DNA from 3 places in the Streptomyces sp. NBC_00086 genome. Region 2 is predicted to be linked to each of the others. Evidence: riboswitches for the same ligand, from Rfam matches in the RefSeq annotation. Region 2 holds a riboswitch; each other region holds the start of a gene.
What was found. Region 2 has a riboswitch for cobalamin ahead of metE (5-methyltetrahydropteroyltriglutamate--homocysteine S-methyltransferase). Riboswitches for the same ligand answer to the same signal wherever they lie in the genome.
Positions count from the first base shown of each region.

Region 1: another riboswitch for cobalamin. It lies ahead of OG276_RS17470 (CbtB-domain containing protein); the one in region 2 lies ahead of metE (5-methyltetrahydropteroyltriglutamate--homocysteine S-methyltransferase).
Region 3: another riboswitch for cobalamin. It lies ahead of OG276_RS10610 (energy-coupling factor ABC transporter permease); the one in region 2 lies ahead of metE (5-methyltetrahydropteroyltriglutamate--homocysteine S-methyltransferase).

Region 1 is NZ_JAPELZ010000001.1:3,915,582-3,920,640, forward strand. Features, by position in the region: partial or broken gene OG276_RS17455 (alpha/beta hydrolase) at 1-589, opposite strand, end outside; gene OG276_RS17460 (hypothetical protein) at 677-964, opposite strand; gene OG276_RS17465 (CbtA family protein) at 1,080-1,832, opposite strand; gene OG276_RS17470 (CbtB-domain containing protein) at 1,863-2,081, opposite strand; cobalamin riboswitch at 2,120-2,256, opposite strand; gene OG276_RS17475 (phytase) at 2,347-3,633, opposite strand; gene OG276_RS17480 (histidine phosphatase family protein) at 3,755-4,222, shown strand; gene OG276_RS17485 (TIGR04222 domain-containing membrane protein) at 4,232-4,849, opposite strand.
Region 2 is NZ_JAPELZ010000001.1:7,270,671-7,275,729, reverse strand. Features, by position in the region: gene metE (5-methyltetrahydropteroyltriglutamate--homocysteine S-methyltransferase) at 1-1,590, opposite strand, end outside; cobalamin riboswitch at 1,759-1,985, opposite strand; gene OG276_RS32980 (DUF1269 domain-containing protein) at 2,223-2,714, shown strand; gene OG276_RS32975 (hypothetical protein) at 3,402-3,764, shown strand; gene OG276_RS32970 (M1 family metallopeptidase) at 3,761-5,059, opposite strand, start outside.
Region 3 is NZ_JAPELZ010000001.1:2,430,457-2,435,515, forward strand. Features, by position in the region: gene OG276_RS10595 (winged helix-turn-helix transcriptional regulator) at 1-788, opposite strand, end outside; gene OG276_RS10600 (MFS transporter) at 927-2,183, shown strand; gene OG276_RS10605 (flavodoxin family protein) at 2,215-2,931, opposite strand; cobalamin riboswitch at 3,213-3,407, shown strand; gene OG276_RS10610 (energy-coupling factor ABC transporter permease) at 3,436-4,131, shown strand; gene OG276_RS10615 (energy-coupling factor ABC transporter substrate-binding protein) at 4,140-4,469, shown strand; gene cbiQ (cobalt ECF transporter T component CbiQ) at 4,473-5,059, shown strand, end outside.

The sequences.
Region 1 (5,059 bases), 3.4 Mb from region 2:
CGCGCGCCTGGTTGGCGGTGGTGAAACTGCGCAGCTCCGCGCCGCCGTTCGCGGCACAGGCCTCGGCCACCCGGCGGGAGCGGTCGACGTTCTCCGCGATCCCCCCGTCGGCGCCGGGCCAGGAGCGCAGGGTCGTCAGGCGCCGGTCGGCCGCGTCCAGGCCGCATTCGGCGGTGACGCTGCCGCCGACTCCGCGCGGGTCGAGCGCGACGAGGTCGTACGCGCCGTCCAGTTGCCCCGCCAGCGCGGCCCCCTTCTGCGAGAGCCGCTGCACGCCCGAGCCGCCCGGCCCGCCGGGGACCACGGCCAGCGTCCCGCGCCGGGCGGCGGGACGGGTGCTGGGCAGCCGGGACACGGCGAGGTCGACGTGCGGGCCGGCCGGGTCGGCGTAGTCGAGGGGGACGGACAGCTTCGCGCACTGCTGGCCGTCGAGGTGGCCCGTGTGGGTGCACGCCGTCCAGGCCAGGGTGGGCGCGGCGGCGCGGCCGGCGGCGGTGGCGGCCGCGGCGCCGGCGGTACCGGTCAGCGTGGCCGCCACGGCCGTGGCGGCCAGGGCGACGAGTGCGGTCTTGCTGCGGTAAGTGGTCATGAAACGAGGATGGTTGGGCATCCCCGGCCATCACATCCGGGAGCCGGGAAGGTCGTTCGGGGGGCTAGCCCCCCGGCGAGCCCCCCGTCAGACCACGACCACCGCCACTGCCGCCGCACCCATGAGCGCGGCGGCGGAGTGGATGGCCGCATGGCCGTAGTCACCCGACCAGAGGTGGCGGGCCAGACCGGCGACGGCGGTCAGGCCCGCGATGATGCCGATCTGCGCGAGCAGGGTGACGGTGGAGAAGGGGGTCAGCAGCAGGAGCACCGCGTTCAGCCAGAACGGGGCCGCGCCCGTCCAGCCCCGCCACTCCCGCACGTCTCGCCACTGCTGCCGGTTGGGCAGGTGCGGCAGGCGAAGCCAGTGCGGCAAGTGAAGCCAGTGCGGCGCCTCCCGGCGGCCTTTGGGTCTTCGATGGTCCCCGAGCTCTCGGGTCGCCGTCGCCACCGCGCCGTCACCAGCCTCTCATTCACTTGCACGCAAGACGTCAACTCGCAGGCTGTACAGCCTCCTTGGGTGTTGCGGCGGGGACAAGAGCCCGTTCGGCAAGAAATCCGAAAGCCAGGCCGAAAGTTCCCCACATCGCGGCCTGAATGGCGAGCGAGGCGAGCCGGAACTGCCAGACGAGCGCCGCCGGGAAGCCCGTCGGCACCTCGTTGATGCCGGGCAGGAACGCGTAGGCGACGGCGACGGCCACCACGAAGGCGAGCGAGGCTGCGATCGAGGCGTTCCAGTTGCCCAGGCGCGGCGCGAGGCGCCGGCCCAGGATCAGCGCGGCGGCCGCGAGCAGCAGGCCGAGCGCGAGCATCAGGACGTAGAGGGTGGTCCGCTGGACCGTGGTCTCGGGGTCTCCGACGGCCGGCGGGTTGGCGGGGTACTTGAAGAACGGCACCAGGGTGACGGTGACGAACAGACCGCCGGAGACCAGCAGCGCCGTGGCCCGGGGGCCGAAGCGGCCGATCCGGCCCAGGGCGTAGCAGTAGACGAGCGCGGCGATGCCGCCGAGCGCGATCCCGTAGAGCAGGGTTCCGGTGCCCAGCCCGGCCGTGGCCTGGAGGGCCCGGCTGACCGGAGCCGCCTCGGCGTCACCGTGATCGTGGGATCCGGCTTCCTCCAGGGCGATCGCCGCGTCGACCTGGGACTCGCCCAGGAAGTACGCGACGAGGAACGCGGCAACTCCGGCGAGCAGGCCGGCGAGCATGCCCCTGATGAGGAGCACGCGGGGGGAAATGGGGTTCATGAAGTTTTCGGTCCCTTGCGGATCGGTGGATCAGTGGCAGGGGAAGCCGAGGAGGTGGCGGCCGTCGTGCATCCACTCGTGCACGGTGTCGCCTTCGAAGATCGCGGTGGCGCCCTGCTCGGCGCCGACGAGGTAGAGCAGGACCAGCATCAGAACGCCCACGAACAGCGCCCAAGGGGCCAGGGTGGAGAGGGAGATGGGTGCGACGGCCAGCGGGGCGGCAGTCGTGGGCACGGCGGAGTCGGCCATGGCAGGAACCTCCAGAGGGAACACGCGTCCCGGTCAGTGGTGCTTGCGACGACGGTGGCGGGTCTGACTTTCCTCCCCCTCCGGGAGGATTCACAGTGGCGCGACCGTGCCGGATTCTCAACCGGACTTCCGTCATACCGTCGTCTTGTCGTCCGCCACCGTACCGCTCTTTATGGCGGCCTTACAGCGTCCTTGCAGGAGGGTTCCGTCTCACCGGCTCGTCGCACCGGCTCGTCTCACCGGCGCGTCTCACCGGCCGACGGCGTCAGCCGATGGCGTCGACCACCTCGCCCAGGCCGACGAACTTGAAGCCGGTCGCCTCGCGGTCGCCGTCGCCCGGGGTTTCCCGGCCGTCCTGGACGACGAGCAGGCCGCGGGGATAGCGCGTACCGAGGGGGGCGTTGAGGGCGGCGGCGCCGTCGCAGACCTCGGAGCCGTCAAGGGTGGCGGAGGCCGCGGTGATGCGGAAGGCGCCCTCGAACTCGTTGTGGTCCTCGCGCTCGCGGTCGTAGGCGACGAAGGTGTCGTCACCCTGGCTGGAGGCGAGCAGGTAGCCGTCGCCGTCGGCCTCGGTGACCAGGGTCAGGCCCTCGACGTCGGCCTTCAGGCGCTTGCCCCCGTAGCCGGGATCGGCGCCGGGCGCGCACTCCTCGGTCTCCTCGTCGTAGGTGCCGGGCACGCCGTACTCGCGCACCTTGTCGATCAGCTTCGGCGTGCCGCCGAGGCCCGCGTCGATGCGCCAGATCCCGACGTCCTCCTGCCCCGCGTACAGGGTGCCGTCCGCGGGGTCGACGACCATGCCCTCGATCTGCGGCAGTTCGCCCGGCTCGGCACAGGGCGTCCAGGAAGCGCCGTTCGGCAGGCGGAAGGAGGACGGCAGGTCCAGCGTGCGCACCTGGCGGTAGTCGACCGTGCCTGCGGGGGTGGCGACCAGCTCCAGCAGGGCGATCCGGGTGCGGTTGCGCTGACTGACCGCCGCGTAGGACCGGCCGCTCTTGCGGTCCGTCCAGGTGGCCAGGCCGTACGCGGTCTTCTGCTCGTTGATCTCGGCCTGGTCGGCGGAGAAGACCGGGCGCGCTCCCGGGTCGGTGACGTCGGTGAGCGGGCCGCCGGGCCGGTTCCGGTCGATCCGGTAGATCCGCAGCCGGTCGTTGCCCCGGTCGCTGACCACCGCGACATCGGCGCGCCCGCCGCCCAGGCGCAGGCCGCTGACCAGGTCGACGTTGTTGAAGCGGCCGGGTGCGTCGTCGGCGCCCGGTCCGGCCGGGGCGGGCAGCGACTGCACCTGCCGGGCCTCCAGGTCGTAGACCCGCAGGCCGCCCTGCTTGGCGGTCGCGATCACCAGGCTGCGGCCCGGGTCGGCGGCGTTGCGCCAGATCGCCGGGTCGTCCGCGTTGGCGTCGCCGCCGGCCTCGTCGTCGTACAGCGGCGCGGTCTCGGCCCTGGGCCGGACGGTGCCGATCGAGGAGGCCTGTGCGGGGAGCGCCACGGACCCGGCGAGTGCCGTGCAGAGCACGAGTGCGGAGGCGCGGGCGGCGAGACGTGTGGTCAATGTTCTTCCTTTATGAGGGTTTTGCCCTGAGAGGAAGACGCTCGCGGGGTTGATTGTCATGTCCGCACCCAACAGATGGCCGATGGTTGAACGCGGTGCGAAACCCCGGAAGAATCGGACGGTGCACCCCACCACCGTACGAGTCCGTCTCGTGATTCCGCCTCTGGACGAAGCGGGGCGCCTCCACCGCTTCCCGTCCGCAGATCCGTGCCCCGGGCACGAAGGGCTGCGCGGGCAGGACCACGGCGCCTGGGCCGGGCGGGCCATGGACGACGTGGCCGGGGAGGACCCCGAGGGGCTGCGGAGGTGGATGACCGACACCGCGTACGCGCCCCCGGGCGGCGGCGAGTCGGTCGAGACGCTGATCGCGCGGGTCGGCGCACACCTGGGCGCGCTGGCGCCGGGGACGCACCGGGCGGTGGCCGGGCAGGGCGTCGTACGGGCGGCCGTGGTGTGGGCCCTGGAGCTGCCGGCGGCGGCCTTCTGGCGGCTCGACGCACGCCCGGGGTCGGTGACGACGCTGACGGGGCGCTCCGGGCGCTGGAACCTGCTCGTGGGCGGGCCGGAGGATCCGCCGGGCAGTCCCTGACTCCCCGCCTCACTCACCGCCGCCTCCGCCGTCGCCGCCTCCGCCGCCTCCGCCGCCGTCGGAGTACGAGCCCGAGTGCGAGCCGGGATCGGAGTCGCCGTCCATGCGCGGCAGCCTGCGCCCCGACGTCGGGCCACGACGGCGTGGAACCGCCTGCGCGCGGCCGACCGGGCGGCCGACCGGGCGTCGGGCCGTGGCGTCCAGGACGCCGGCGGCCCCGCGCAGGACGTACTCCGGGATGCTCGCGTCGCGCCCGGCCGCCTCCAGGTGTCGTCTCCCGCTACGGGTCACGCGGCGGTCCGCGCCCTTCACCAGGCCCCATGCGGCCAGCCGACGGCCGATCTCGTAGCCCTCCAGGGAGCGGTGCAGGTCGGCGCGGACCGAGTCGACGCTCCTGGTGCGCCCGCAGAACGCGAGCACACGACGCTCGACCGCGTGCCCGGGCAACTCCCCGCCCACCGTACGCACCTGCGCCTTGTGCACCACGAGCAGGCCGCGCCTGTTCAGCGCGACCATCGCGCTGTCCGCCACCCGCCGCGCCCCACCCGCCAGGAACGCGATGTCGTACACGTCCAGGTCCCGCATCTCGTGCGAACCCCTTGCGAACTGCCGGAACACCCACCGCATACCGGGTCCACCCCCCGTTTCGGCCCGCCTCGTCTGTCAGCAGTGTCACCTGACGGTGCGGCGCCCAACCCCCGTCCTGCCGTCTCAGAGCAAGACTTGAGCTTCACGGCGCGGCGTCGGATCGGGGCGGGCCGGGCTGAGTCGGGCCGCGAACGCGCAGCGGCCCGGACCCCGCGACGCGGTCCGGGCCGAACTACCGTGGGTGGGGAG
Region 2 (5,059 bases):
GCCGTAGGACTGGACCCAGCCGTGCCGGGTGGCGAGGTAGCCGGTCAGCTGTTCGGCGAAGTACTGGACCATGTCGCTGCGTTCGGGCTCTCCGTGTACGAGTACGTCGAGGCCGGCCTTCTCCTGGAAGGCGACGACCTCGCGGATCTCGGCCCGGATGCGGTCCTCGTAGGCCGCCGTGTCGATGCGTCCCGCGCGCAGGTCGGCGCGGGCGGTGCGCAGTTCCGTGGTCTGCGGGAAGGAGCCGATGGTGGTGGTGGGAAGGAGCGGCAGGCCGAGGTGGGCGCGCTGGGCGGCGGCCCGTTCGGCGTAGGCGGGGAGGCGGCGGCCGTCGGTGTCGGTGATCGCGGCGGTGCGGGCGCGGACGGCCGGGTCGTGGGTGATCCGGGAGGCGGCGCGGGAGGCCAGGTCGGCCCGGTTCGCGGCGAGTTCGGCCGCGATCGCGTCGGTGCCCCGGGCGAGTCCGCGGGCCAGCGTGCTGATCTCGGTGCTCTTCTGCCGGGCGAAGGCGAGCCAGCGCCCGATCTGCGGGTCGGTGTCCCGCTCGGCGTCCGCGTCGAGGGGGACGTGCAGCAGGGAGCAGGACGCGGCGACGTCGACCCGGCCCGCGAGGCCGAGCAGGGTGCCCAGGGTCGCCAGTGACTGCTGGTAGTCATTGATCCAGATGTTGCGGCCGTTGACCACGCCCGCGACCAGGCGCTTGCCGGGGATGCCGCCGGCCGCGGCGAGGTCGTCGAGGTTGGCGGCGGCCCGGTCGGTGAAGTCGAGGGCGAGGCCCTCCACGGGCGCCTTCGCCAGTACGGGCAGCGCTTCGCCGAGCCGGTCGAAGTAGGAGGCGACGAGCAGCTTGGGGCGCTGGGCGAGGCTGAGGCCGCCGAGTTCGCGGTAGGCGCGGGCCGCCGCGTTCAGTTCGGCCGGGGTGCGGTCCTGGACCAGGGCCGGTTCGTCGAGCTGGACCCAGGCGGCGCCGGCAGCGCGCAGTTCGGTGATGACCCGTGCGTAGACGGGGAGCAGCCGGTCGAGGAGGGCCAGCGGATCGAAGCCGGGGGGCGTGCCGGGTGCGGGCTTGGCGAGGAGGAGGTAGGTCACAGGTCCGACCAGGACCGGGCGGGCCCTGTGGCCGAGGGCCAGGGCCTCCTTCAACTCGGCCACCTGCCGGGCGGGTTCGGCGGTGAAGACGGTGTCGGGACCCAGTTCGGGCACCAGGTAGTGGTAGTTGGTGTCGAACCACTTGGTCATCTCCAGCGGGGCCACGTCCTGGGTGCCCCGCGCCATCGCGAAGTAGCCGTCCAGGGCGTCCGCCGCGACGGCGGACCGGTGGCGGTCGGGGATCGCGCCGACCATGACCGTGGTGTCCAGGACGTGGTCGTAGTACGAGAAGTCGCCGGTGGGAACCTCGGTGATGCCGGCCTCGGCGAGCCGGGCCCAGTTGGTCCGGCGCAGGTCGCGGGCCGTGGCGCGGAGGGCTTCGGCGGTGACGCGGCCCTTCCAGTAGCCCTCGACCGCCTTCTTCAGTTCCCGGTTCTGTCCCTGGCGGGGGTACCCGTACACGGTGGCCCCTACGGGCGCGGCTGCGGACTCGGTGGTCACGGAACTCTCCTTCGCGAGCGTGTCTCCATGGCCCGGTGACGGGTCGCGGACGCGAAGGGTGCGGGAACGGGCGGGTGTTGGGGTCGCGTACGGCTCGGTACGCGACGGGAGGATCCGCCTGAAGCACGCCGACCCGCCCACGAGGTCACCGGGAAACCGTGCGCGGTCGTTCGCGCACGGGCAACGGGCAGGTCTTCGGACTCGCGGGCTCGCCTGCCGGTCTCCCGGCGGGCACCTAATGGCCGTCGCTTCCCAGGACCGCTTCCGGTCCCAGTGCGTATGACGGCGGTCGTTCCCGCTCACCGCTGCGGGGCAGTCCCGGATTCCCACCGGGTTCCCTCTTACGACGCATCCCGCCTGGCGGACGGGGGCGAACCAGCTGCGAGGCCCACAGTAGGGCGGACGCCCGGTGAATGAACACGACTTCCCGCATGCCGGACGGTGAGATGAGACACGGAGAGGCCTGCCGAGAAGCAAGCGGGGCGCGCGGACGGCCGGGTACGGCCGAACGGGCGAGTGACGCTGACGGCCCGGCAGATGACATGGAGTCACGACTATACCAATTGTGGTGGATTGTCTGATTCTAGGGTGTACTGGACACCGGCAACACCGTCCAGGAACTGGAGCGTTACGTGGCATCCACCACTCTCACCGTCTGGAAGTTCCCCACTCCCGAGGGGGCCCAGCAGGCGGAGTCCGCCCTGCTCGCCCTGCAGAAGGAACAGCTCATACAGGTGCACGACGCCGCGGTCGTCACCTGGCACGAAGACGCCAGGAAGCCGAAGACCCAGCAGTTGAACAGCCTCACGGGAGCCGGCGCGCTGTCCGGCACCTTCTGGGGGATGCTCTTCGGGCTCCTGTTCTTCGTGCCGCTGCTCGGCGCCGCCGTGGGTGCGGCAGCCGGGGCCATCGGTGGATCGCTGTCCGACGTCGGGATCGACGACCAGTTCATCGACGACGTGAAGTCCGAGGTGAAGCCCGGGACTTCCGCACTGTTCCTGCTCTCCTCCGACGCCGTGGTCGAGCGGGTGCGCGCCTCCTTCCCCGGCGGGCAGGCGCAGCTGATCCGCTCCAACCTCTCCGGCACGCAGGAGCAGCAGCTCCGCGAGGTCTTCGCGGCCTGAGACCCACCCGTCGCCGCGACGTCTCGGCCCGGACCGGTGGGTCTCCTCCCCCGGATCCGGGCCGCAGCGGTGTGCGCGCCGCCCTCGGCACCGCACTCGGGTACTGGCCCCGCACGCCCCGCCCGGCCCGCCGCGCCCCGGACTCCACCCCGGCCGCGGCGGCCCGGGCGGGGCGTTTCGCGTCCCCGCCGGAGGGGACCTTTGGCCCGGCCCGTGGGACCAAAGACCCGGATTGGGCCCCTGAGCTGCTGTTAGCGTTGAGGTGTCGCCGCCCGTGAGTGCACTGCGCTCGCCCATTCGATGGCCGATGGCCGCGACCGCGTATGCCGTATGCCCTGCCGAGAGGAGGCGATCGCCCCATGGATCACAGTCCGAGTCCGCTGAACCACCCGCGCCGCGTCGCCTCGTCCTGCGCCGCGCTCTGAGCCGCACCTCCGCGTAGCCAGAGCTCTCGCTCCACCCCCGACGGCCCGTCGGCGCTCGCCGCCCGGCCGCTCACCCTTGCCCGGCCCGTTCCGGCAACCCCGCGCCCAGCCCTTGCGGCGGGCTCGTCCGGCATGCTCCGGGCTCCTCCACCCACCCCTTTCCGGGGCGTCCACAGGCCGCTCCGTCCGGTCCGCGCGAGGTCTCGCGCACCGTCACGCCCATTTCCCCGCACGTCCCCGTTCACCAGAAGGAAGCACTGTCATGACCATCAGCACGAACACCAACACCCGCACCGACGCCGCCTCGACCGCCGATGAGCAGGCCCAGGCCCTGGCCGTCCTGCACGAGATCCGCGACGAACTGCGCGATTTCAACCGGGACATGGACCGCCTGAACGCCCTGACGGAAGATCAGGTCAAGTCCACCGTGGAGAACCGGAAGCTGACGGCGCTGACCCTCATGTTCGTCATTCCGTCCACCTTCGCCGCGATCCCGGGCGCCAACTTCGAGCACCTCAACGAGTACGGCTTCGACAACTTCTTCGCCCTGCCGGTCCTCCTGGGCACCGTACTCGCCGCATCCCTGGGCACCTTCGTCTTCGTCAAGAAGAAGGGCTGGCTCTAGGCCGTCGCCGCCGGCGCGGGCAGGGGCGGGAGGCCCGGCGCCGACAGCCAGGCCGCGAACAGGTCGTCCAGCGGTTCGAGCGCGTAGCGGGACGCGTGCGCGGTGAAACCGGCCGTGGTGACCACGCCGTGGCGGTTCACGGTGGCCCACTCCCGCAGCATGCGGAAGAACGGGCCGTCCCCCAGCGCGCAGCGGATCGCGTGCACGGCGAGGCCGCCGCGCTGGTAGAGGCGGTCGTCGAACATCAGCTTGCGTCCCGGGTCGGCCAGCAGGAGGTCCTGCGGCTGCCCGGAGAGCAAGCGGTGTGCGGCGGCCGCCAGTTCGTGCGCGGTGCGGCCGCCGGAGCGCTCCGACCAGAGCCATTCCGCGTACTTGGCGAAGCCCTCGTTGAGCCAGATGTGCCGCCAGTCGGCGATGGTCACGCTGTTGCCGAACCACTGGTGCGCGAGCTCGTGGGCGATGAGCCGCTCGGAGCCGCGTACGCCGTCCACGTGGTTGGAGCCGAACAGGGAGAGCCCCTGGGCCTCCACCGGCACGTCCAGTTCCTCGTCGGCGACGACCACCGCGTACTCGCCGAAGGGGTAGGGGCCGAACAGCTCCTCGAACAGCTGCATCATCGCGGGCTGCCGCGCGAAGTCGCGCGAGAAGCGGGGCAGCAGATGCGCCGGTACGTGGGCGCTCTGCGGGACGCCGCCGAGCCCGGGGTCGCCGAGCAGCACCGTCTGGTACATGCCGATGGACAGGCCGACCAGGTAGCTGGAGGTCGGCGCCGGCTGCTCGTACACCCAGGTGGTGGTGGAGGCGCGGGTCGTCCGCGTGAGCAGCCTGCCGCCGGCCACGACGGTGTACGCGGAGGGGGTGTTGACCGAGATCTGGTACGAGGCCTTGTCCGCGGGCCGGTCGTTGCACGGGTACCAGGAGGGCGCCCCGACCGGCTGGCTGGCCACCAGCGCGCCGTCGGTCAGTTCCTCCCAGCCGAGGCCGCCCCAGGGGCTGCGCACCGGTGTGGGGTTGCCCGCCCAGTGCACCTCCACGGTGAAGGCGGCGCCGGCGGGCAGCGGCTTGGGCGGCCGGATGCGGAGTTTGCCGCCCCGGTGGCTGTAGTGCGGCGCCCTGCCGTTGACGAGGACGCGGCCTATTTTGAACTCGGCCAGGTTGAGGTGGAACTCGGTGAGCGGCGCCCGCCCGGCGATGGCACTGAGCCGGGCCGTCCCGGCGAGCCGGTTGGGGCCGGGACGGTATTCCAGAGCGAGTTCGTACCGGTGCACGCGGTAACGGGGGTCGCCGTTGGCCGG
Region 3 (5,059 bases), 4.8 Mb from region 2:
CCGTCGCGGTCGATGACCAGCACGATCCGCTTCAGCCGCAGCAGTTGTCCGGCACGAAAGGTGGGCAGGCGCAGGGCGGCGGCGAGGCGGAGGTCGACGTCGGAGAGGAGGGTGAAGGGGATGCCCTCCTGGTTCGCGAACACGCGCTGTTCATCGGGGCGTTGGGTGCTGACGCCGCGCACCTCCGCGCCCGCGGCGCGGAAGTCCTCGTAGGCGTCCCGGAAGAGCCGGTTCTCCAGTGTGCAGCCGACGGTGCCGGGGATGCGCGACCAGCCCTCCGGTAGGGGGCTGGGGCTCCCGGTCGCCGGATAGCAGAACAGGACGGTGGCCACGGCGTCGGCCACCGGGTCAACCGGCGCGCCGTCCCGGTGACCGGGCAGCCGCAGGCGCGGCAGCCGCAGGCCCGTCAGGTCCGCGACGCGCCGCGCCGACGCGCTCGTCTCGCCGGCGGTGCCGCTGAGAGAGCCGTCGCCGAGGAGCCAGCGGTCGGCCCAGTCCTGCATCGACAGCAGGACCGGCAGCAGGCCCCGGCCGCTCTCGGTCAGCCGGTACTCGTGCCGCGTCGGCCGCTCCTGGTACGGGACCTTCTCCAGCACCCCCGTCTCCACCAGGTGCGCCAGGCGCTCGGCGAGCACCTTCCGGGAGATGCCCAGCTCCTCCTGGAGCGCGTCGAACCTGTGGTGCCCTCGGGCGGTCTCCCGGATCAGGAGCAGGCTCCACCAGTCGCCGACCACCGCCGCGGCTTGCGCGATCGCGCAGGCGGCGTCCCGCTCGGGGATCGACCTCATCACCACGTCTCCCCTCCTGCGCGCACGGCGGCCGTTCGTCGGGACCATCTTGCGCCATGAGGTCAGTTCCGGATAGAAACTCACCTGGAGCGAGTGAGTTCCCAAAAGAGACTAACAAGACCCGGGGGTGGGCTCCGCATGAGCGGAACACAAGTGATCCACGAGCACGACCGACGCGACGACGAACGGGAGACCTCGTCGCCGGGCGTCTTCTGGCGCTACTGGGCCGCCGCCACGGTCAGCGGCGCGGGCACCGCCGTCACCGTCCTCGCCCTGCCGCTCGTCGCCCTCACCGTTCTGGACGCCACCGCTTTCCAGGTCGCCCTGCTCGCCGCCGCCGGGCAGGTCTCCTGGCTGCTGCTCAGCCTTCCGGCGGGCGTCCTCGCGCAGCGCGTGCCGCTGCGCCGACTCCAGGTCACGCTCGACCTCGTACGGTTCGCGGCGCTCGGATCACTGCCGCTCGCCTGGTGGATCGGCACACTCACGTATCCGCACCTGGTGTTCGCGGCGCTCGTCACCGGCTCGGCGACCGTGCTGTTCGACATCGGCAACTCGACCTTCCTGCCCGCCGTCGTCCCGGCCCGGCAGCTGGCCGCCCGCAACAGCGTCATGTCGGGCACGCACGCCGTCACCGACACCGGCGGCCCCTCCCTCGGCGGCGTCCTGATCGGTGCGACGGGCCCGGTCGGCGCGATCGTCGTGGACGCCGCCAGCTACCTGGCCTCCGCCGTGCTCTTGCGCACCCTCCCCGAGAGCCGCCCCGTGCCCCGCACCAGCGAGAGCGCGCTGCGGCTGATGCGCGCGGGATGGCGGTACGTCACCAAGCACCCGGTCATGCGCCCCTGCATGATCTGGGCGACCGCCGCCAACTTCCTCAACGCGGCCCTCGTCACCCTCACCCCCCTCTACCTGGTCCGCGGAGCCGGCCTCGACTCCATGCAGCTCGGTCTCGTCCTCGCCATGGACGGAGTCGGCGCGCTCGCCGGCGCCGCCGTCGCGGTCCGCGTGACCACGCGCCTCGGCACCGCGCGGGGCATCATCCTGGCCGACCTGGCCGGCGGCGCGCTGCTCCTGCTCGCCCCGCTGACCACGTCGGCGGGGGACGCGTTCTGGTTCGCCCTGGGCAACGCCGGCTTCGCCTTCGGCACCGTCATCGGCTCGATCACCACCCGCACCTACCGGCAGACGCAGTCGCCCCCGGAACTGCTGTCCCGCGTGATGGCCACGGTCCGCTTCGTCTCCTGGGGCGCGCTGCCGCTCGGCGCGCTCACCGCCGGCCTCCTCGCCACCCAGTTCGGCGCCCGTACCGCGCTCTGGACCGTCTGCGCCGCCGCCCTCCTGCCCCCGCTCTACCTCTTCTCCACCCAGGTGGGCCGCCACCGCGACCTCATCTGACGCCCTGGACCGCGTCCCTTGCGGCCCGAGCTCAACGGTGCTCGGGGTTCTCGAAGTCGAACCGGCAGCCGGCGTCCCACTCGGAGCGCTGGTTTCCGTGGGCGGGGATGCCACCGGTGTCCTTGAGCATCCTCGCCAGGTGGAGCTGGTTCCAGGTCATGAAGGTCGTGTTGCGGTTCGTGAAGTCGTTGTCCGGCCCGCCGGAGCCGGGGTCGAGGTACGACGGGCCCGGGCCGGCCTCACCGACCCAGCCCGCGTCCGCCTGCGGCGGAATGACGTATCCGAGGTGCTGGAGGCTGTACAGGACGTTCATCGCGCAGTGCTTGGCGCCGTCCTCGTTGCCGGTGATCAGGCACCCGCCCACCCGACCGTAGTAGGCGTACTGGCCGAGCTCGTTGAGGATCGACGAGCAGGCGTACAGGCGCTCGATCACCTTCTTCATGACCGAGGAGTTGTCACCCAGCCATACGGGCCCAGCCAGCGTGAGGATGTCTGCGGCCATGACTTTCGAGTAGATGACCGGCCACTCATCGGTCTCCCAGCCGTGCTCCGTCATGTCCGGCCAGACGCCGGTCGCGATGTCGAGGTCCACTGCCCTGAGCACCTCGACCTGGACACCCTGGCGCTTCATGATGCCGGTGCTGATGTCGATCAGGCCCTGCGTGTGGCTCTGTTCCGGCGACCGCTTGAGGGTGCAGTTGATCACCACGGCACGCAGGTCGTCGTGAGACATGGCGTTGTAAGTCATCGTCGCGCTCCTCCGGTAGCCACCCGTCCAGCCTCACCGGCGCCCGGCAGGCCCGCCACCCGGCCGCACCCGTCCGGGTCGTCCGGGTGGAACACGCGGCCGGAATAGTGCGGCGACGCGCGGCAGCCCGTCCTCGGCGGTCACGGGCCTACGGAACTCCCTTTTCAGCCCGGGGCATTGAGTCGGACGGCGACGACGCCGACACATGGTGTGACGCACAAGCGGAATCCGGCCGCCGCCCGGCGCGATTGGGGCGGGTTGTTACCGGTCCGCGCGGCCGACTAGGGTCAGCGGGCCTTGGTGTTCGGGAAACCGGTGGGAAACCGGTGCGGCCCTCGCCACTGTGATCGGGAAGTCCGGCTCCACTCCTGCGGGAAAGCCACTGGGCTGCGCGGGAGGTTCCGCGCTGCCCGGGAAGGCGGAGCATGGACGTCAACCCGTGAGCCAGGAGACCGGCCGGGGCGCGTTGTCCATCCACGAGGTGCTGGAGAGGTCTCCCTACTCATGCATATAGCCGAGGGGTTCCTGCCCCCTTTGCACGCGGTCGCCTGGGGCGCCGCGTCCGCCCCCTTCGTCGTCCACGGCGTCCGCGCGCTCACCCGCGAGGTGAAGGCCAACCCGGAGAGCACGCTGCTGCTCGGCGCCTCCGGAGCCTTCACCTTCGTACTGTCCGCCCTGAAGATCCCATCCGTGACGGGCAGTTGCTCGCACCCCACGGGCACCGGGCTCGGGGCGATCCTGTTCCGGCCGCCGATCATGGCGGTGCTCGGCACGATCACCCTGCTCTTCCAGGCGCTGCTGCTGGCACACGGCGGGCTCACCACCCTCGGCGCCAACGTCTTCTCCATGGCCATCGCCGGGCCCTGGGCGGGCTACGCCGTCTACCGGCTGCTGCGGAAGTCCGGTCTCCCGCTGATGGTGACCGTGTTCTTCGGCGCCTTCTTCGCCGACCTGGTCACCTACTGCGTCACCAGCGTGCAGCTCGCCCTGGCCTTCCCCGACCCGGCCTCCGGATTCCCGGGCTCGCTCGCGAAGTTCGGGGGGATCTTCGCGGTCACGCAGATACCGCTGGCGGTGAGCGAGGGGCTGCTGACCGTCCTGGTGATGCGGCTGCTGATGGCGTCGAGCAAGTCGGACCTGGTCCGGCTGGGCGTCGCGAAGCTGACCTCCGCCCGTACCGAAGAGAAGGCGGCGGCCTGATGAGCGGGATGTCCAAGAACGCGAAGATCAACAGCCTGCTGCTGCTCCTGGTGGCGGCGCTGGCCGTGCTGCCGATCGCCCTGGGGCTGGGCGAGGGCAAGGAGGAGCCCTTCGCGGGCGCCGACGCTCAGGCGGAGACGGCGATCACCGAGCTGAAGCCGGATTACGAGCCCTGGTTCTCCCCTCTGTACGAGCCCCCCTCGGCCGAGATCGAGTCCGCGCTGTTCGCCTTGCAGGCGGCGCTGGGCGCGGGCGTGCTCGCGTACTACTTCGGCGTCCGCAAGGGCCGCCGCCAGGGAGCGGCCGCCGCCGCAGCCGCCACCGCCCCGGAGGCCTAGGCGGTGCTGCCGATCGACGTGGCCGCGCACGGCAGTCGCTGGCGCGGCCGGCACCCGCTGGAGAAGGCACTGCTCGGGATCGGGCTGACCGTCACCGCCGTGTGCCTGCCGCCCTGGCCGGGCGGGCCGCTGGTGGCCGCCGCCACCCTCGTCGTGCTGCTCGGCCCGGCCGGGGTGGCCGGCCGGCAGCTCTGGCGGGCCTTCCGGATCCCGCTCGGCTTCTGCTTCACCGGGGCGCTGCCGCTGCTGTTCGCGGTCGGCGGCCCGGCGGGGCCGGTGTCCCTGGCCCCCGACGGCCCGCGGCTCGCCGCCGAACTGCTGCTGCGCACCTCGGCGGCCTCGCTCGGGCTGCTGCTGTTCGCCTTCACCACCCCGGTCTCCGACGTACTGCCCCGACTGGTCCGGGCCGGGGTGCCGGCCCCGGTGGTGGACGTGGCCCTGGTCATGTACCGGATCGGCTTCCTGCTGCTCGACTCCATGGCCCAGGTCCGCCGGGCCCAGGCGGCCCGGCTCGGTCACACCGGCCGGGCGGCGGTGTGGCGCTCCCTGGCGGGGCTCGCCGCCACCTCCTTCGTACGGGCCTTCGACCG